Linked DNA regions of Chondromyces crocatus. Each later gene encodes a partner of the first gene's protein in a complex. Links are inferred from orthologs where the notes say so. Each region holds a gene or a part of one and is shown on either strand. Other genes may lie near its edges. The genes, in order: CMC5_RS17405 and smc.

Region 1 (3,230 bases):
CGATGAGGTGCTGCAGCCTGATCTGTCCCGCGAGTTCCAGCCCCGCATACGGGTCGGTCTCGGTGACGGGGGCAACCTTCCGCGAGGTATGAAGGGGCGTGCCGTCTCGTGGGCAGTAGAGCACATCCGCGTCATAGCGGTCGCCACAGGAAGGGCAGCTCTTCGCGGGGCCAGGCTGCATCGAGGGGAGCGAGCATAGCACTGCTGCCCCGCGGGGACCTCGTCCAGCGCCGTCCGGCCTGGGCATCCCACCCGAGACCCCCGCCAGTCAGGTCTGAGGACCCGCGGCGATGGATCGTAGGACCCGGAGCGATGGAGACGAGCGCCCTGGAGGATGGGGGAACGGCAGAGGCCAGACGTGCCCCTTCAGCCGACCTACCTGCGACGACGTCCTCTCCAGCGGGAGCCCCCTCTACCCGCGGATGTCCGATCAGTGGATGCACCGAGAGGTGCTGCCCCTCTGGAGAGCTACCGAACATCCAGCCGATGGAGGCATGGCCTCCCCCCTCCCTCGTCCGGTCGGCTCTGCCCGTCAGTCGGCTCGGTCCGTCGCGCTGGGCAGGTCCAACCGCTGGTATCTGGGCGGCGCGAGGGCGCTGTGCGGGCACTCGCTCCTCGCTCCGAACCCTCGGTCCCCGGGGGGGCAATCGCTGGATGGGAGCGAGTTCTCCGCTGCCCGTACCGGGTCTACGGGTGCTGGCTCTTCGAGTCCTGGCGCCTCCGCGGGCCGAGCAGCGCCAGGGATGAATCCTGTCGACCGGCCGGGACATGAGCCTGCTCCTCCCGGAGCATGAGCCTGATTCTCCCCGAGGTGGAGGCCGTCACCTACACCGAACATGGACCGTTCGACACCTCCGGATTACCGTCTGCGCGATGAGCCGCCGGAAGGAGCGTGTCACCGCGTGAGAGCCCAGAAGACTGCACGAGCAGGACTGGAGCAGGGTTCCGCGCGCACGGCCCCCCGGGAGCCTCGGGCGAAGGGGTCTTCCACGTCCTCCGCGGCCGAGCGAGAGACCCACGATGCCTCCCAGGAGGGCCCTCAGGAGCCGAGAGAGGGGGAGTACTTCGTCCACCTTCCGAGTTTCGAGGGCCCGCTCGATCTGCTGCTCCATCTCATCCAGAAGCACGAACTCGACATCCTCGACATCCCGGTGAGCTTCATCACGGCGAAGTACCTCGAATACCTCAAGGTGATGAAGTCACTCGCAATCGATCTAGCGAGTGAATACCTGGTCATGGCCGCCACCCTCACGCACATCAAGTCGAAGATGCTGCTGCCCGTGGTCCCTGCCGGCCAGGACGACGACGGCATGCCAGGCGAAGAAGAAGACCCGCGCGCGGAACTCGTGCGCCGGCTGCTCGAATACCAGAAGTACAAGGCGGCAGCAGAGGCGTTCAGCGAGCGCAGCACCCTCGGTCGTGACGTGTTCATGAGAGGGATGAGCGAAGAGGAAGTGCCGCTGGGCCCTGCCCCCTTTGCCCCGGTGAATGCCTTCAACCTCCTCGATGCATTCGAGAAGATCCTGGGTCGCACCAGCGTGCGCATCGATCACGAGGTGGTGTTCGATCGAATCTCGATCACCGACCGCATCGTCGAGCTCACCGAGAAGCTGTCCTCTCGTAAAGCGATGACCTTCGAGGCCTTGCTGCTCGACGGGATCCCCCGTGGCACGACGATCTCGAGATTCGACTTGATCATCACGTTTCTGGCCGTGCTCGAGATGTGCAAGCTCAGATTGCTTCGTGTTCACCAGACGGACTCTCTCTCGACCATTCACGTCGAGCTGACGGTCCGTGGAGAAGAGTCGACCTTCGATGACTTCGAAGTCGAAGGTTCTCCGCTGGAAGCCTCGGAGGAGACGGACCCGGAGGCCTCTCGGTCGGGCTACGGGGATACCGTCATGGAGCAGGGGAGCATCGACGCGGACCTCTATGAGGTGATGGATGTCGAGGGCTGAGGTGGGATCCCGTGGCCCTGTCGACGACGCGCACTCGACCTCGAACGCCATGACGTCGATGCAAGCCGCCGCGTTCGCGTGGTTCTCGGCTCAGCCCCCATTGACGCCACCGAGTTCGGACGCCGACCCGAGCACCGCCGACCTGCACACTCCGGTCCGATCCCGGAGAGTAGAGCCCCGCGCTCTGGACAGGGACAGCGGAGCGAAGTCGGCCAGCGGAAGCGAGTCCAAGCCAGCCCGAGGGAGCAGAGCCAAGGCAACCAGCAAGCGTGGCGCCAAGCCGGCCAGCGGGAGCGAAGCAGAAGCATCCGGCGGGAGCGATGCGAAGCCGAGCCGTGACGTCGAGGCTGAAGCCGTCAGCGTGGGCGAAGCCGTCAGCGTGGGCGAAGTGGAGGCCACCAGCGAGGCAGACGCCCCCAGCGCGGGCGAGGCGAGGGACACCAGCGACGACGAGGCCGAAACCGCCAGCGCGGGCGAAGCGGCGCTGCCTGCCGGGAGCGAGGCGGAAGCTTCCAGCAGAAGCGAGGCGAGGCTGGTCGACGAGGACGACGCCGAAGCCGTCAGCGTGGTGGAGGCAGCGTCTGACGCGAGCGAGGTGGATGCATCCAGCGGGAGCCAAGCGAGGTCGGTCCACGGAAACACACCCAGCGGGGACGAGGCCGAGGTCGCCCGCAGCAACGAACCGAGGCCGGCCAACGCGAGCGGAACGAAGCCAGCCAGTGGCGAGGATCCGCGTCCGCAGAAGGCGAGCCGCCGGGACCGAGGGGCCCGTTTTCGTGCCGCCGCGTGGACCCAGCTCCGCAACCGGGCCCAGCAGGCGAAGTCACCCCGGACGTCGTCGGTGTCGCCGGTCGTGCGCAAGCACCTCAAGGGGGTGCTGGAAGCGCTGATCTTTGCCGCGGAGAAACCGATGAGCGCGCGCGAGCTCGCACGTTCCGCGACCGCGGAGCTGCCGGTCATCCGGGAGGTCCTCGCGGAGCTGGTCGCGGAGTACGAAGGGCGCGGTTTCCGGCTGGATGAGGTGGCGGGAGGGTACGTGTTCCGGACGAGCCCGGCGTTTTCGCCTTTCGTTCGGGAGGTGACGGAGCAAAAGCCGGTGCGCATGTCGCGAGCGCAGCTCGAGACCCTCGCCATCATCGCCTACCGGCAGCCCATCACCCGGCCCGAGGTCGACGAGGTCCGTGGGGTCGACTCGGGGGCCGCGCTGAAGTCCCTCCTCGAGCGCGACATCGTGCGCATCCTGGGCAAGAAGGACGAGCCCGGGCGCCCCAT
Region 2 (4,435 bases), 4.1 Mb from region 1 along the record:
CGAAGGTCGTCAAGTGCGGGTTGTTCACCGCGAGGACCTGGGCCTTCAGGCGCCCGCCGCTCGTGGTGATCGTGAGATCGTAGAGCGCGTAGTCCTTCACGCTCGGATCGAGCTGCCCGAGGGGCGGCCGCTTGCTGGGTCCTGCTGGTGTCGCTGGGGACTTCACGGCGGTGTTTCGCTGGGCGCACGTCGACAGGTCCACGGTCTCGATCGGGTTTGCCATGATCATCCTCCAGGGCCGGACCTCGGCGTCGTGCGAGGCGGCCCTTCGTCCTGAGGCCCCTGGCAACATCGATACCGTCTACCCGGCATGGCAGCGAGCGCCATGAATCATGGGGAAGTGCGACTCCGTGGCCTCCCGCACCTCCCGTGCGTCCGCCCCCAGGACCCGGTACGCCGAGCCGCACATGTGCGCGCACCAGGATGACCACGCCGCTCCAGCGCCAGCATGGGCGCCGAGGCGAACGTGTTCTCGCGGTGAGCTGGCGTGCTTTTCGTTCCGCGCTTCAGGCGACGGCGGTGGAGGGGGTGTCGGCGCGGCGGACGGTCTCGTTGACGCGGACGCTGACCAGCTTGGAGACGCCGGCCTCCTGCATGGTGACGCCATAGAGGACGTCGACGGACTGCATGGTCCGCTTGATGTGGGTGATCAGGATGAACTGCGAGTGGCTGGTCATGCTCCTGATCGCCTCGTTGTAACGGGCGACGTTGGCTTCATCGAGGGGAGCGTCGACCTCATCGAGAATGCAGAACGGTGAGGGCTTGTGCTGGAAGATGGAGAAGATGAGGGAGACGGCGGTGAGGGCCTTCTCGCCGCCGCTCATCAGCTCGATGTTGCCGAGCTTCTTGCCAGGGGGCTGAGCGAGGATCTCGATGCCCGTCTCCAGCATGTCATCGGGGTTGGTGAGGCGCAGCTCGGCGGTGCCGCCGCGGAACATCTTGGGGAAGAGGACCTTGAAGCGGGCGTTGACGCTGTCGTAGGTGGCCTTGAAGAGGCGCTTCGACTCGCGGTTCATCTGGGCGATCGCCTTCTCCAGGTCGGCGATGGCGTTCTCCAGGTCGGCCTTCTGGCTGGCGTAGTAGGTGTGGCGCTCCTCGGCCTCGGCGTACTCGCGGACGGCTTCGAGGTTCACCGGGCCCATGCGATCGAGCAGCTCGGTGAGCTCGACGATGCGGGCGCGGTGGGAGGCCTCGACGGGGGGGCGCTTGTGGTAGTCGCCGACCACGGTGTGCAGCTCGAGGCCGCGGAAGCGCTCGCGCACGCCCTCGATGAGGTGGGTGTGCTCGATGGCGAGTCGTTCGAGGGCCAGCTCGTGCTTGCGGAGGCGCTCGGTGATCTCGGCGAGCTGCTGGCGTAGTCCGCGCAAGCCGGACTCGCGGCCGGCGAGGGCGTGGCGGCTCTCGTCGAGGGCGCGGCGGGCTTCGGTGAGGTTGGCCTGCGCGGTGTGGGCCTCGGCGGCGGCGCGGCGCAGGGCCTCGTGGGCGAGCATGATCGTCGCGGCGGCGCGGCCGGCGCCGACGGCGCCGTCGGTGCGCTCCTGATCGAGGCGGTCGATGCGGATGCGCAGCTCTTCGCAGGAGCGGGCCAGGCGTTCGACGGTGTTGCGGGCGGCGGTGGCGCGCTCGCGCACGCGGGCGAGGCGGACCTTGCGGTCGGTCACCACCGACTGCTGCGCGAGGACGCGCTCGCGCCACTCGGCGGCGACCTGCTCGGCGTGCTCCAGGCCGCCGTGGGCCTCTTCGAGGGTGGCGCGGCCGGCTTCGAGGCGCTCGCGGGCGGCCTCGTGCTCGCCGCTGGCGAGATCGAGGTGCTCGCGGAGGTCTTCCAGCTCCAGCTCGACGACGCCGCGGCGCTTGTGGGCGCCGGCGAGCTGCTCCTCGGCGCGCTTGAGGTCCTTCTCGGCGGCGAGGAGGCCGATCTCGCTCTGGTGGGCCTCGGTGCGGGCGCGCTCCAGGGCCGCGGTGGCGTCGGTGATGCGCTGGCGGAGGGTCTGCTGTGCTTCGAGGAGGGCGGTGACTTCGTCGCTGCGCTGGGCGATGAACTCGTGCAGCTCGCGCATCTCGCGCTTCTGCTCGATCATGCCGGCGGCGACCGCGTCTCCCTGGCCGCCGCTGACGGTGCCGTCGGACCCGAAGACAGTGCCGTCCAGCGAGACCAGCGGGCAGCGGAGGCCCTGGGCGGCGAGGCGCGCGCCGACCTCGGCGCTCTCCACCACGACGGCGTCACCGACGAGGGCGCGGATGAGGGCGTCGTCTTCGGGGGCGAAGCGCAGGCGCTCGACGAGGCGGCCGAGGACGCCTTCCCCTTCGGGGAGCGTGAAGTTCGGGTCGGGGATCCAGGTCGGGTTCGTGGCGATGACGCTGGCGCGGCCTTGCTTCTTCTGGGCCAGATCGCCGAGGAGGCTCATCGCGCGATCGAGATCGCTCACGACGACGCACTGGAGCTGATCGCCGAGCAAGGCGGCGAAGGCCGCGGTCAGCTCGGCGGGGGCCTCGACGCGGTCGGCGACGAGGCCGAGCAATGCCGGGTCCTTCGTCTTGAGGAGGTTCTTCACGCCGGCACCGACGCCTTCGAGCCGGGTGTGCAGCTCTTCGAGGGCGCGGAGGCGGTTTCTGCGCTGGTTCAGCTCGTTCTTGGCCTGCTCGACGGTGCGATCGGAGGTGACGGCCTGCTCGCGGAGCTGCTTCAGCTCGGTGTCGAGGCGCGCACGCTCGTCCGTCGCGTACTGCTTGTTGCCTGAGAGTTCGGCGACTTCGCGGGCCAGATCCGAGCGGCGCCGCTCGAAGTCCTCGCCCTCGAAGCTCAGGCGTCCCAGCTCGTCCTCGTGCTTGGCGCGGCGCTGGCTCATGTCGACCAGGCGGCGATCGAAGCCCGTGAGCGTGGCCTCGGCGGCGGCGACGGCCGCGGTGGCCTCGGCGGCGCGCTTGCGGAGCACGGCGAGTTCTTGCTCGGCGTTGCGCTCACCGTAGCGGACCTCTTCGAGGCGCTCGTGCTGTTCGAGGGCGAGTTCGTTCTCCTGGGCCTCTTCCTCGGCGACGGCACCGAGCTGGGCTTCGAGCTGCGCGCGCTCGGCGCTCAGTTCCTGGATGGAGCGCTCCAGGTCGGCCTGCTCGCGGGCGGCGACGGTGCGGCGCTCTTCGAGGTGGCGAAGCTTGTCCTTGGCGCGGGCGATCTCCGCCTCGTGGGTGCGCACCTCGTTGTCGGCCATGAAGGCCTCGTTCTGGGCGCGCTCGGCCCGCTCCTCGCAGGCGAGGGCTTCGAGGCGGCTGACCTCCAGCTCGGCCTCGCGGGTCCCCAGCGCCGTCTTGGCGACCTGTTCCTGCTCGGCGTGGTCCTTGCGGGCGAACTCCTCGCGCTGGTTGAGGACGGTGATCTCCAGGTACTTGTGCGAGGCCTCGTGGAGGATGAGGTCCTCCACCTCCTTGCGGTACGCGACATAGCGCTCCGCCTTGGCGGCCTGGCGCTTGAGGGAGGCGAGGCTGCGCTGGATCTCGGAGACGATGTCTCCGACGCGGAGCAGGTTCTGGCGGGTCTGCTCCATCTTCTGCTCGGCCTGGCGTTTGCGTGCCTTGTACTTGGTGATGCCGGCGGCCTCCTCGATGAGCATGCGCCGGTCCTCGGGGCGGGCCGAGACGATGAGGCCGATCTTGCCCTGCTCGATGATGGAGTAGGCCTTGGTCCCGACGCCGGTCCCCAGGAACAGGTCGGTGACGTCCTTGAGGCGGACCTGGGTGCGGTTGATCAGGTACTCGCTGGTGCCGTCGCGGTAGAGGCGCCGGGTGACGGCGATCTCGGCGTAATCCTTGTACTCGAGCGGGAGCTGCGCCGCGGACTCGGGGTCGCTGTTCTCGAAGGTCAGCGTCACTTCGGCCATGCCGTGCATCGGGCGGGTCTCGGACCCGTTGAAGATGACGTCCGACATGGACTTGCCGCGGAGGTGCTTGGCGCTCTGCTCGCCGATGCACCAGCGGATGGCGTCGACGATGTTGGACTTGCCGCAGCCGTTCGGTCCGACGATGCCGATCACGTCGCTGTCGAAGTGGATGAGGGTCCGGTCGACGAACGACTTGAAGCCAGAGATTTCGAGCTTGCGGATGCGCATGAGAGAATCAGGGCGGTCGGTCAGTCCCCGCGGGGTGATATAGCGTCACCGCACGTCACGTACTGCCACCAGGGACGCGGTCTAAGGTCAACCTCCTGCGGCGGCAAGATCATGGATCGCACCCCCGATGCTCTGGCCGCCCTTTTCGATCCGGGCTGAACCATGGGCGTGAGGACTGAACGCGCGACGAGGTTTCACCAGGTCGGAAGGCGTGCTGGCGACGTGAGCGGAGTCGCCGTTGGTGCTCGTTCGAACGTTCTTTCGATGGCCCTGGCACCCTGCTGGGGCGGCACTCACCTTGACAGGTGGCTAGGCGAGCCGTACCCGTCGCT

Evidence for each region.
Region 2: the proteins of CMC5_RS17405 (region 1) and smc are in contact, whole or in part, in a crystal structure (PDB 3ZGX), measured with the Bacillus subtilis proteins. The link is inferred for Chondromyces crocatus from one-to-one orthologs.

What each region holds. Positions count from the first base shown.
Region 1 is NZ_CP012159.1:4,699,321-4,702,550, forward strand. Bases 7-2,930 are described here. They hold CMC5_RS17405 (segregation and condensation protein A), read left to right. Parts: upstream 7-902; coding sequence 903-1,958; downstream 1,959-2,930. Other genes in these bases: CMC5_RS17400 (serine/threonine-protein kinase), read right to left, coding at 7-181; scpB (SMC-Scp complex subunit ScpB), read left to right, coding at 2,320-2,930. Also shown: more of CMC5_RS17400, read right to left, coding at 1-6; more of scpB, read left to right, coding at 2,931-3,230. UniProt on the Bacillus subtilis protein: Participates in chromosomal partition during cell division. May act via the formation of a condensin-like complex containing Smc and ScpB that pull DNA away from mid-cell into both cell halves.
Region 2 is NZ_CP012159.1:8,780,222-8,784,656, reverse strand. The notes cover bases 307-4,435. They hold smc (chromosome segregation protein SMC), read right to left. Parts: upstream 4,104-4,435; coding sequence 507-4,103; downstream 307-506. Also shown: CMC5_RS31630 (hypothetical protein), read right to left, coding at 1-223. UniProt on the Bacillus subtilis protein: Required for chromosome condensation and partitioning.